2 linked regions of the Granulosicoccus antarcticus IMCC3135 genome follow. The protein of the gene in region 2 binds, or shares a complex with, the protein of the main gene of each other region. Links are inferred from orthologs where the notes say so. Each region holds a gene or a part of one and is shown on either strand. Other genes may lie near its edges.

Region 1 (5,635 bases), 2.8 Mb from region 2 along the record:
CGGGTGGTTGCCAACTTGACGGGCTTTTGCCGCCAGCGCTGGCCGGGACTGAACAACGGTCTCTACCTCAACGTGGATGCCTCACTGGCCAGAGTAAACAAGACAGTCTTACTCGCTCGATCATCGGGGCCGGATGCCAGCCATGATCGCAGAATTGCGAATCGCACCAACCGGTGTGTTTCAACTACTAAATAACAATTACGGATTCCGCCTTCTCGGCCAATGAAATGCTGAGCGCATATATCAAGTCTTGCCTGACCCTCCTAATCTGGTTTCTAACCAGCGTGGTCGAGGCGTGCGCGCATTCCCCGGAAATTCCCGTCAAGGCAGGGTCCGCTATGGACCAAACCAATAATGAAAAGAATGTTGATCAACGCAACTCACTCAGAGGAGTTGCGTGTTGCCATCGTCGATGGTCAACGACTAGTCGATCTCGATATTGAGCACAAATCCCGCGAACAACGCAAATCAAATATCTATAAAGCCAAAATCACTCGCGTCGAGCCCAGCCTCGAAGCGGTCTTTGTAGACTATGGTGCTGATCGTCACGGCTTCCTGCCTTTCAAGGAAATTGCCAAAGAGTTCCTGAACGGTAGCAACAAGAAGACTGAAGGCGGACGCCCCAGCATTCGTGATTGCATCAAGGAAGGCCAAGAGATCGTTGTTCAGATCGAGAAGGAAGAGCGCAGCAATAAAGGCGCTGCCCTGACGACCTTCATCAGCCTGGCTGGCCGATTTCTCGTTTTGATGCCTAACAACCCCCGTGCTGGCGGTGTTTCACGTCGTATCGAAGGAGACGACCGCTCCGAGCTGAAGGCTGCCATGTCCGATGTGGAAGTCCCGGCCGGCATGGGTACTATCGTGCGTACTGCCGGTATCGGACGAACCACTGAAGAACTGCAATGGGATCTTGATTATCAGGCAGCCATCTGGAAAGCCATTCAAGAAGCTGCTGGTGAGAACAAAGCCCCCTTTCTGATCTATCAGGAAAGCAACATCATCGTGCGCGGTCTGCGTGACTATTTTCGCGGCGACATCGGTGAAATCATCGCTGACGAAGCGACCACTTATGAGCAGGCAGCAGAGTTCATTCGGTTGTACATGCCGCAGAACGAACGCAAGCTCAAGATGTACCAGGACGATGTCCCGTTGTTCAATCGCTACCAGGTTGAATCCCAGATCGAATCGGCATTTCGTCGTGAAGTTCGCCTGCCCTCCGGCGGTGCTCTTGTCATCGATCACACCGAAGCTCTGGTGTCCATCGACATCAACTCGGCACGAGCCACCAAGGGATCAGATATAGAAGAGACAGCGACCAACACCAACCTGGAAGCTGCCGATGAAGTCGCCCGTCAATTGCGACTGCGCGACCTGGGCGGCCTGGTTGTCATCGATTTCATCGACATGATGGACTCCAAGCACCAGCGCGCCGTGGAAAACCGCCTACGCGATGCTCTCAAGCAAGACCGTGCCCGTGTGCAAATAGGCCGAATTTCGAAGTTCGGGCTGTTGGAAATGTCCAGACAGCGTTTACGCCCGTCACTGGGAGAATCCTCCGAAAACGTCTGCCCTCGTTGCCAGGGCCACGGCACCATTCGTGGTATCGAATCAACCGCTCTGTCCATTCTGCGACTGGTGGAAGAAGATGCGATGAAGGACAATACGGGACGCGTCATGGCGGATGTTCCTGTAGAGGTCGCGACCTATTTGCTCAATGAGAAACGTCAGAGCATTACCGAGATCGAGGCTCGTAACAATGTCGTCCTGCTGATTGTTGCCAACCCGACTCTTGAAACTCCGAACTACACCATCGAACGTATCCGCATGTCTGAAGCGGACCACGACATGGTGACAAAGAAGAGCTACGAACTGGCATCTGACAACACCGAAACTTACTCCGCACAGCAAGAAGCGCGAGAAGAGAAAAAGCCGGAAACCGCAGCAGTTAGCGCGGTCAGCCCTCTGGCCCCAGCCCCCACCCCTGCCCGACTCCAACAACAAGCTGTCGTCCCTGGCCCCGTCCAGGGACCAGGCGGCTTCAGACGGATACTAGGTGCTGTCACTTCCCTGTTTGGAGCCAGCTCATCAAGCAATGAGTCGTCAGCTGATAGCACCACTGAACAGAACGCTTCAGGCTCGAAATCGGCCAATACGAATGCTCGCCGTAACGGTAATTCGGATGACGAATCGCGAGGCCAGAAACGCGGATCACGTTCCGGCAACCGCAATGGACGTGGACGTTCCAAGCAAGCTGACGGCGAAAACGGCGAAAACGGCGAAAACGGCGAAACAAGCAACGAGTCTCCTCGTGGCGGACGCAACAACCAGCGACGTGCCAAGAACGCAGAAGCCCCAGAAGGAGAGCGCAAGAATCCTCGTGGACGTGGTCGTGGCCGCAAGCAAGAGAACAGCGCCAATGCTGAGGAACTGCCTATCGCTGTTGACGGTGAAGGCGAAGCCACTGATGCGAACGCTGGCAAACCAGAAAACAACAAGCGATCAGCCAACGGACGACGCTCCAAACGAAAAGTCGAACAGACAACACCTGAAAATTCCGACACCGTTGTTATCGATGCGGAATCAGCACCAACAACGACGGCAGATGGGCCGGCCAACGAACAGCCTGCTAATTCGGAAGAAGGCGGTCGCACACGCGGACGACGTGGTGGACGACGTCGTGGTGGTCGAGGACGAGGAAAGACCAACGAGCGTGATGAAAATGGTGAAATCAAAGAATCAGCGGCAAACGATGCCGATGCAACAGTAGAACCATCTGCTAACGCCACTGGCGAGCATCAACAAGCTGACAACGCTGACGCAAAGGGCAATAACGCCGAAGCTGTCTCAATTGATGATGCTTCTGCTGCGATGTCGGAATCCACAGAAAAAGCTGAATCAGTCGGCGAAAAAGCTGCCATTACGACAGCAACCGCTGTTGTCGATGCTCCAAATGAGGTGATTGCCTCATCCGAAGAGCCTGCTAACGATACGTCTGCGGAAAGCACATCGGAAACATCGGAAACATCGGAAACATCTGACACTTCCGAGGCTTCGCCAACCGATAGGCAAAAGAGCTCTCGACAGAAAGGTCGCAGACGTTCTTCAAAAGCAGCTGCCAATGACACGGCAGAGGACGCTAGCGCAGCTGAAGTAGTTGAGACTGCTCCAGCTGAACCTGCTGCGATTGAATCTGCGGAAGAACCTGCTCTCGTTGAATCCGTTGAAGCTCAACCTGCTGCGGTCGTATCTGCGGAAGAGCCTGCTCCCGTTGAATCCGCTGAAGCTCAACCTGCTACGGTCGAACCTGTAGAAGAGCCTGCTGCAACTGAATCCGCTGAAGCTAAACCGGCTGCGCTCGAACCTGTAGAAGAGCCTGCTCCAGTTGAATCCGCTGAAGCTCAAGCTGCTGCGGTTGAACCTGCAGAAGAGCCTGCTCCAGTTGAATCCGCTGAAGCTCAGGCTGCTGCGGTCGAACCTGCAGAAGTACCAGCTCCAGTTGAAACTGCTGAAGCCAAGCCTGCTGTGATCGAATCTGCAGAAGAGCCTGCTGCGGTTGAACCTGCAGAGGCTACAGAAGCTGAGCCTGCAGCGATTTCCGAGCTTGATTCAGAAGACCCTTCGGACGACAGCGACGACACTGGCAAACCGAAACGCCGCGGTGGCGGACGACGTCGTGAACGAGTCAACAGCAAGAAAGCGGCAGCTGCAAAAAGCCCTACCCCTGCAGAAACAGCTGACTCCAACGACACAACGACTACTGCGGAAGAAAGTACAAAGCCTGAAAAGCATCAACCAGAGCCGGCCGATATCAGCCCTGTTGAGACGAGCGCTTCAGAAGCAACGACACACGTTGTAACCGAAGAAAGCAAAGTGTCACAGCGCCAACCCAGCCAGCTGAAAAGCTCTGTACGATCCCTGGCCAACAAGGATGAGTCTGGCTCAGGTGGTGGCTTGTCGCTAGCGTCCAAGAGGGTGCCTGATGTCATTCCTGCAAGCCTTGGCAGCAAGGCAGTAGAGGTTGGTAACTCTGAGGCAGCCACGAAGGCGGCGGTCAATGACAATACGTCACAGAGTTCGGATGAAGCCATAGAAAGCAATGTCAAACCTACGACTGAGAAGCTCAACGACTAATCAGTCAAAAGTCAGTATCTGCCAATAAAAAACCCGGCCTTGAGCCGGGTTTTTTATTCTTAAGTGTTAGAGCCTTGGTTCTGCTCTTCCATCATTGACCAGCAAGAAGGCTTATTCTTTGGCCAGCTCTTTGGCCTTGCCTGAAGGGTTTGTGAATTGGTCGTTCAAGGATTCGACGAATTCTGACGCATGTTCAACCACTTCATCAATCGTCTTCTGCGAACGACTACCCCAGCCAACAGGATCCTTGCTGAATACTGATCTGAAATAGCGGGTATTGAACCTGAATGCCTTGGCATAAGGCTCATCATCAGTATTCTTCAGGCGAGCCGCCATGAATTCCGCTACAAGTTTTCGGATGAAAAAGTGCACCACCAGCACTACCAGCAACAGCCCCAGCAACGTGGTCAGCATCGATACAGGATCGGCGAACAGGCTCAGAACAAACCCCATCAGCGAGCCCATAGCACCGGTCATTAACGCGCCGCCTATGATCGCTACGGCAGCCAGAGCAAACGCCAGAGCATCCAGTCGCAATACGCGGCGTGACCAGGTGCGCTTCAAGCGAGTAATTGCCGGAATTGCCTGTTCACGAATATTGTGAGCCTGCTTTTCCATGGCTCCGACAATCCGGTAAGCCCGCTCCACCTCAACCTGGTGTATTCGCTCTTCGATTTCAGCCATGTCCGAATCGCGCTTGTCTTCGAATCGCTTACGCAGTGATTCGTTATCGATGGGCAGTGACACGTCCTTGTTGTAGATGGTGTAAAAGCGACCAGCAGTCAGGCCTTTTTGCGACAAGGCACGTTGCCAGGCACCGACAATTTCTTCGGTATTGTCTTCTCTGGCGGCCGTGTCTATCTGGTTGAGAATAAAAAGGAATTTGCTACTGTCATTGCGCAAGATAGTGTTTTCAACCAGATGAGTCAGTGTGTCCTGCATTGCACCAGGCTCTGGATGACGCGCATCAAAGAAGACCAGCACCAGATCTGATATATCCATGATGTGGTTGGTCAGCTTCAGTGTGGATGTTCGCTGCGCATCGGCATCAAACCCCGGAGAATCGATCAGTATCTTGCCTCGCAATACTTCCGAATTGGTTACTTTCAATTGCAGATAAGCGTCGATTCTTCGACCCTCACCCTCTGTAACCTTTTCAATTTCATCACTTATTTTGTAAAAAGGAAAGCGCATATCAGCGTCCAGAGCAAGCCCTGGCAACACGCGTCCGGCATTTTCTTCGCCGTAGCACATCACGGTAAACTTGTCGTCTACCGCCTGGTTCCCTGTTTTTTGTAGTTTTTCACCAAGATAACTATTGATGAATGAGGATTTTCCGGCCGAGAACACTCCCAGAACGGAAACTAGCGGCCACCAGGATATTTGCATGGCGTAAGAGTCGTCAGAATCGATCAGACCAGTCTTGTAGCCGATTGTATCGAGCTTGCGAAAACCAGCGATGGCATCAATCAGCACCGGGTTTTCACGCTCAAGATGGGTTTTC
Region 2 (5,472 bases):
GCTGCCCGACAAAACCAGACAGCTATCGAGCAATTGATTCAGCACGTCATTGCCCGTCATTACCCTGAAGCGGCACAGGCTGAGAATCCAACCCTGGCGCTACTGGATGCCGTTATCGAAGCACAGGCCTCACTGGTGTCTCACTGGCAATCCATCGGATTCATACACGGTGTCATGAATACCGATAACTCATCGATCAGTGGTGACACTATCGATTATGGCCCCTGTGCGTTCATGGACACCTATTCTGCAGACAAGGTCTTCAGTTCAATTGATCGTGGCGCACGCTACGCCTATCAGAATCAACCACGCATCACGCAGTGGAATCTGGTGAATTTTGCGCAATGCCTATTGTCACTGCTGCACGAAGACCAGGAAGAAGCGGTGAAACTGGCGCAAGCATCCATCAACCGCTTTGATGAGTACTTCGTTGCTTATTACCTGCAGCGTATGCGAGCCAAGCTGGGCCTGACCACCGAGCAAGATGATGACCTGGCACTGATCAGCAGCCTGCTGACTCTGATGGAAAACAATGCTCTGGATTTCACGGTTACCTTCCGACAACTGACACATCGTTCAGCAAGTGACCCGTTTGCGCCTGGCGGCAAACTGTACGACTGGCATCTGCGCTGGCAACAACGAATCGACTTGCAGGCGGAAATTATTCAGGATGCTCAGGACACTGCCCAGGACACTGACGAAGATCAGCTCAACGGTAAAAAGCCGGCCATTGACCCCGCCCTGCTCACCGCGGCCCACGAGGCGGCAATCAAACTCATGGAGCAAAGCAACCCGGCCATCATTCCGCGCAATCATCAGGTTGAAGCCGTCATTGCGGCCGCACTCGATAACAATGATTTCGCCCCGTTCCATACCCTGCTTGAGGCTGTCACCCAGCCTTTCGACAGTGCCCATGAAAACGGGATTTTTGCAGCGCCGCCAGCTCCCGAAGAGACCGTCACTCAGACATTTTGCGGAACCTGAGGGGCTTCATCTCTAACCCGGGCTCTTGTTTCACGAGCCCTTGGTTAGTGAGTTAGTCAATCGGTCAGCTTGCCGCTCATTACCCAGCCATCAACGTTCCATCGCGCAAGGTCGTGTTGAGGACCTTGCAGGCATTCTTCATGGCTGCCTGAATGGCCGCGGGTAAGGCCGTTGTATCGATAGGTTTGTTATCGATACCGGCGGCCGCATTGACCACCACACCACAACAAGCATAGGCAATGCCCAGTTCGGCAGCCAGCGCCGCTTCTGGCATACCGGTCATGCCGACGATGGTACAGCCGTCATTGGCCATGCGGACAATTTCAGCAGCCGTCTCCAGTCGTGGCCCCTGGGTCACACCATAAACACCGCTGTCTACCAGTGTGATACCCGGACTTGACTTGGCGCCATCAATCAGAGCCTGTCGCAGCTGCTCGTTGTAGGGGTAGCTGAAGTCGATATGCTCGACCGGATCATCGCCGCCATCGAAAAAGGTATTCTCGCGCGCGCTGGTGTAATCGATGATCTGGTGCGGGATCACAATCGAGCCGACCGTACAGTCTTTGTGAATTCCGCCGACAGCCCCCACAGCAATGATCTGCTCGATACCGACACTGTTCAGCGCCCAGATATTGGCGCAGTAATTGACGCGATGAGGTGGAATACGGTGGGTAACGCCGTGGCGTGCCATAAAGGCTACTTCGCGCCCTCCCAGCTCACCAAAGACAATCGGGCAGGACGGTGCGCCATAGGGTGTCTTGACCATTTCCCGTCGGGTGACGGTCAGCCCATCCATGCGTGTCAGACCGGTACCACCGATTATTGCCAGAGTCGTCATTACACAGATCCTTGAGTTAGCTCACCAGATTCGGATAACAGCACTGAGGCCATTGCCGCAATACCTTCTTCACGCCCACAAAAACCCAGCTGCTCGGTGGTTGTAGCCTTGACGTTTATACGAGACAGCTCCATCTGCAAATCAGCGGCCAGTATCTGACAGATGGTTGCAATATGTGGGCTCATCTTCGGTCTCTGGGCAATGATCGTGGCATCCAGACTGGTGCACTGCAATCCCCTTTCACTCAATTGTGCAACCACCTGGCGCAGCAAATCACGACTGTCTGCCCCCTTATAGGCGGCGTCAGTATCCGGAAAATGTCGTCCAATGTCACCCAGCCCGGCAGCACCCAGCAAGGCATCGCTGATGGCATGCAGCAAGACATCACCATCAGAATGGGCTCGAAATGCCTTTTCAAAGTCGATCCGTACACCACCCAGCATCAGGTGATCGCCTTCCATGAAGGCATGTACGTCGAATCCACTGCCGATTCTCATGTCTGATCCGCAAAATGTGTAAGTAGAAGTCGGGCAACCAGCAAATCGGCTGGTCGCGTCACTTTCAGGTTCGGTTGTAAAGCTTCGACCAGCTGCGGTTCATGACCCAGGTTTTCCATGGCCGAGGACTCATCGGTAACAGGTATGCCAGACACCTCGCCGTGACGACTCGTTTCCAATGCCTCAAGTAGCTCACCGGCACGAAACATCTGCGGCGTCTGGGCCTGCCAGAGCTGGTTGCGACTGACTGTACACTCGATACAGCAATACTCATCGGCGCTCTTGAGGGTGTCCTGCACTGGCGTGGCAAGAATACCGCCTATCGCGCCGCTGTTATAAACCGTATCAACAAGCCGTCTGATATCTGACAGACTCACCAGTGGTCGCGCTGCATCGTGCACCAGAACCCAGGAGGATGGAGCCGCCCTGTCAAGCACATAGCGCAGTCCTGCCAGTACCGAGTCTGCCCGTGTAGCACCACCGATGGTTGTATGAACCCGCTCGTCAGCGCCTGCTTCCACCATTGGCCAGTGATCGTCATTCTCTGACAGAGTGACAACGATACCGTCTACATCCGGTACAGGTAGCAAGCGTGACAATGTATGTTGCAACATGCATTGCTCGCCAAGCATGACGTACTGCTTGGGAATATCGCTGCCCATCCGCTCGCCGCGGCCAGCCGCAGGCACGATGATCCACATGGCATCGTTCATGGTGTCGTCACTGTCGGTGCACTCTCAGCAGGGGGAATCAGAGGCCTGGCACGCACACTCTGTTCGCGCACAAACTGGTAGAACGTCTCGCCTTCGCCGATCATGCCCAGCTCGGCACGTGCCCGTTCTTCGATAGCATCAAGCCCACTTTTAAGATCGGCCACTTCGGCCGCCAGCGCTTGATTGCGAATATTCAGACGCACAACTTCCTGACGGCTGACAAGCGCCTCTTCCCTGAGACGCCACACCTCTTGAATACTGCCATCACCGAACCAGAGCCGGTATTGCAATGCCAGCAGCAATGCCACCAACACCCCGATCAACACCTTCATGGCATCATCAATCGAACGGCTACACGCCGCTCATATCGATTGATAATCCCCCGAGAAGTGCTGATCAGGACACGACAGGATTGATTCGGCAAACCAGTCACTACAGAGTCTGGTTGAACGCAGCAGCACCTGGATAGACGGCACGATCACCCAGATATTCTTCGATGCGCAGCAGCTGGTTGTACTTGGCAACGCGATCAGAACGAGACAGTGAACCTGTCTTGATCTGTTTGGCGTTCGTCGCTACTGAAAGGTCTGCAATAGTGGTGTCTTCGGTTTCGCCAGAGCGATGCGAAGTTACTGTCGTATAACCCGCCTTGTGAGCCATACGAATGGTTTCCAGTGTCTCGGACAACGTGCCGATCTGGTTGACCTTGATCAGTATGGAGTTGGCAATGTTCTCTTCGATACCACGTGCCAGAATCTTCGGGTTGGTGACGAACAGATCGTCTCCGACCAGCTGAATGGTGTCATTCAAACGTTCAGACATGATTTTCCAACCCGCCCAATCGCCTTCGTCCAGTCCGTCCTCGATAGAGATGATCGGATAGCGATCTACCCAGTCAGCCAGGTAGTCGACAAAGCCTGCCGCATCGAACTCACGCTCTTCTGATGCCAGGTTGTAGATGCCGTTCTTGTAGAATTCCGAGCTGGCCACATCCAGTGCCAGATAGACATCCTTGCCTGCCTCGTAACCGGCCTTCTCGATGGCGACCAGGATAGTCTCGATGGCTTCTTCATTGGAGGACAGATTGGGGGCAAATCCACCCTCATCACCGACACTGGTATTCATGCCACGATCGTGCAATACGCCACGCAGGGAATGAAATATCTCAGCACCACAACGCAGCGCTTCACGAAAAGATGATGCACCGACCGGCATGATCATGAATTCCTGCAGATCAACACTGTTGTCAGCATGCGAGCCGCCATTGATGATATTCATCATTGGCACGGGCAGGTTGACCGCCTCTTTGCCACCCAGGTATTCAAACAACATCTGCCCAGAGTCAGCTGCTGCGGCATGCGCACTGGCCATGGAAACAGCCAGCAAGGCGTTGGCACCCAGCTTGTCCTTGTTCTCGGAGCCATCGAGCTCCAGCATGATCTTGTCTATGCCAGCCTGATCGGTGACATCGTGGCCCATGACCGCATCACGAATCACACCATTGACATGCTCAACCGCTTTGAGCACACCCTTGCCACCATAGCGCGACTTGTCGCCATCACGCAGCTCCAGTGCTTCGCGGGTTCCCGTGGATGCACCGGAAGGTACGGCAGCACGGCCTCTGGCACCGGAAGCCAGAACGATATCGGCTTCAATCGTCGGATTACCGCGCGAGTCCATGATTTCGCGAGCATGCAACTCAGTTATTTTGGATGTCATGTGATGTCCTGACCTGTAGTGTGTTGATTGGAAATCTGAACCGAACCGGTAACCTTGTAGCCTGGCAACCCGTCAGAGTGCTTCCGCCGGAGGATAGAACTGCACAGGTTACCCCTATCCGGCGTTATCAGCTCAGATACGGCGTTTCCGCCAGTTCGCCTGCCTTGATTGTACTGTCCAGTCGCATCAATGTTTCAAGCAGTGATTGCAACTGATCCAGAGGCCAGGCGTTGGGTCCGTCGCTCAGCGCCTTGGCCGGGTTCGGATGAGTTTCCATGAACAGACCGGAAACTCCGGCAGCAACGGCTGCCCGTGCCAGAACAGGGACGAACTCGCGTTGCCCTCCCGAGCTGCTGCCCTGTCCACCCGGCAACTGTACCGAGTGGGTCGCATCAAAAACGACCGGACAACCAGTACTACGCATGATGGCCAGGCCACGCATGTCGGATACCAGGTTGTTGTAACCAAAGGAGGCTCCACGTTCGCACACCATGATCTGCTGGTTACCGACCGCATGAGCCTTCGCAACGACGTGCTGCATGTCTGCAGGGGCCAGAAACTGACCTTTCTTGATGTTGACAGGCTTGCCGGCGCGCGCAACCCGTTCGATAAAATTGGTCTGCCGGCACAAAAAAGCCGGTGTTTGTAGCACGTCCACCACATCGGCGACTTCGTCAATGGGGGTGTCTTCATGCACATCGGTCAGCACTGGCACACCGAC

What was found.
Region 1: the proteins of eno (region 2) and rne are in contact, whole or in part, in a solved structure (PDB 2FYM), measured with the Escherichia coli proteins. The link is inferred for Granulosicoccus antarcticus IMCC3135 from one-to-one orthologs.

Annotation. Positions count from the first base shown.
Region 1 is NZ_CP018632.1:2,647,751-2,653,385, reverse strand. What follows is about bases 1-4,331. They hold rne (ribonuclease E), read left to right. Parts: upstream 1-354; coding sequence 355-4,131; downstream 4,132-4,331. Other genes in these bases: IMCC3135_RS11555 (dynamin family protein), read right to left, coding at 4,243-4,331. Also shown: more of IMCC3135_RS11555, read right to left, coding at 4,332-5,635. UniProt on the Escherichia coli protein: Endoribonuclease that plays a central role in RNA processing and decay. Required for the maturation of 5S and 16S rRNAs and the majority of tRNAs. Also involved in the degradation of most mRNAs.
Region 2 is NZ_CP018632.1:5,420,416-5,425,887, forward strand. What follows is about bases 2,609-5,472. They hold eno (phosphopyruvate hydratase), read right to left. Parts: upstream 4,752-5,472; coding sequence 3,465-4,751; downstream 2,609-3,464. Other genes in these bases: ispD (2-C-methyl-D-erythritol 4-phosphate cytidylyltransferase), read right to left, coding at 2,609-3,032; ftsB (cell division protein FtsB), read right to left, coding at 3,029-3,364; kdsA (3-deoxy-8-phosphooctulonate synthase), read right to left, coding at 4,879-5,472. Outside these bases: IMCC3135_RS23475 (protein adenylyltransferase SelO), read left to right, coding at 1-984; IMCC3135_RS23480 (S-methyl-5'-thioinosine phosphorylase), read right to left, coding at 1,064-1,822; ispF (2-C-methyl-D-erythritol 2,4-cyclodiphosphate synthase), read right to left, coding at 1,822-2,319; more of ispD, read right to left, coding at 2,316-2,608. UniProt on the Escherichia coli protein: Catalyzes the reversible conversion of 2-phosphoglycerate (2-PG) into phosphoenolpyruvate (PEP). It is essential for the degradation of carbohydrates via glycolysis.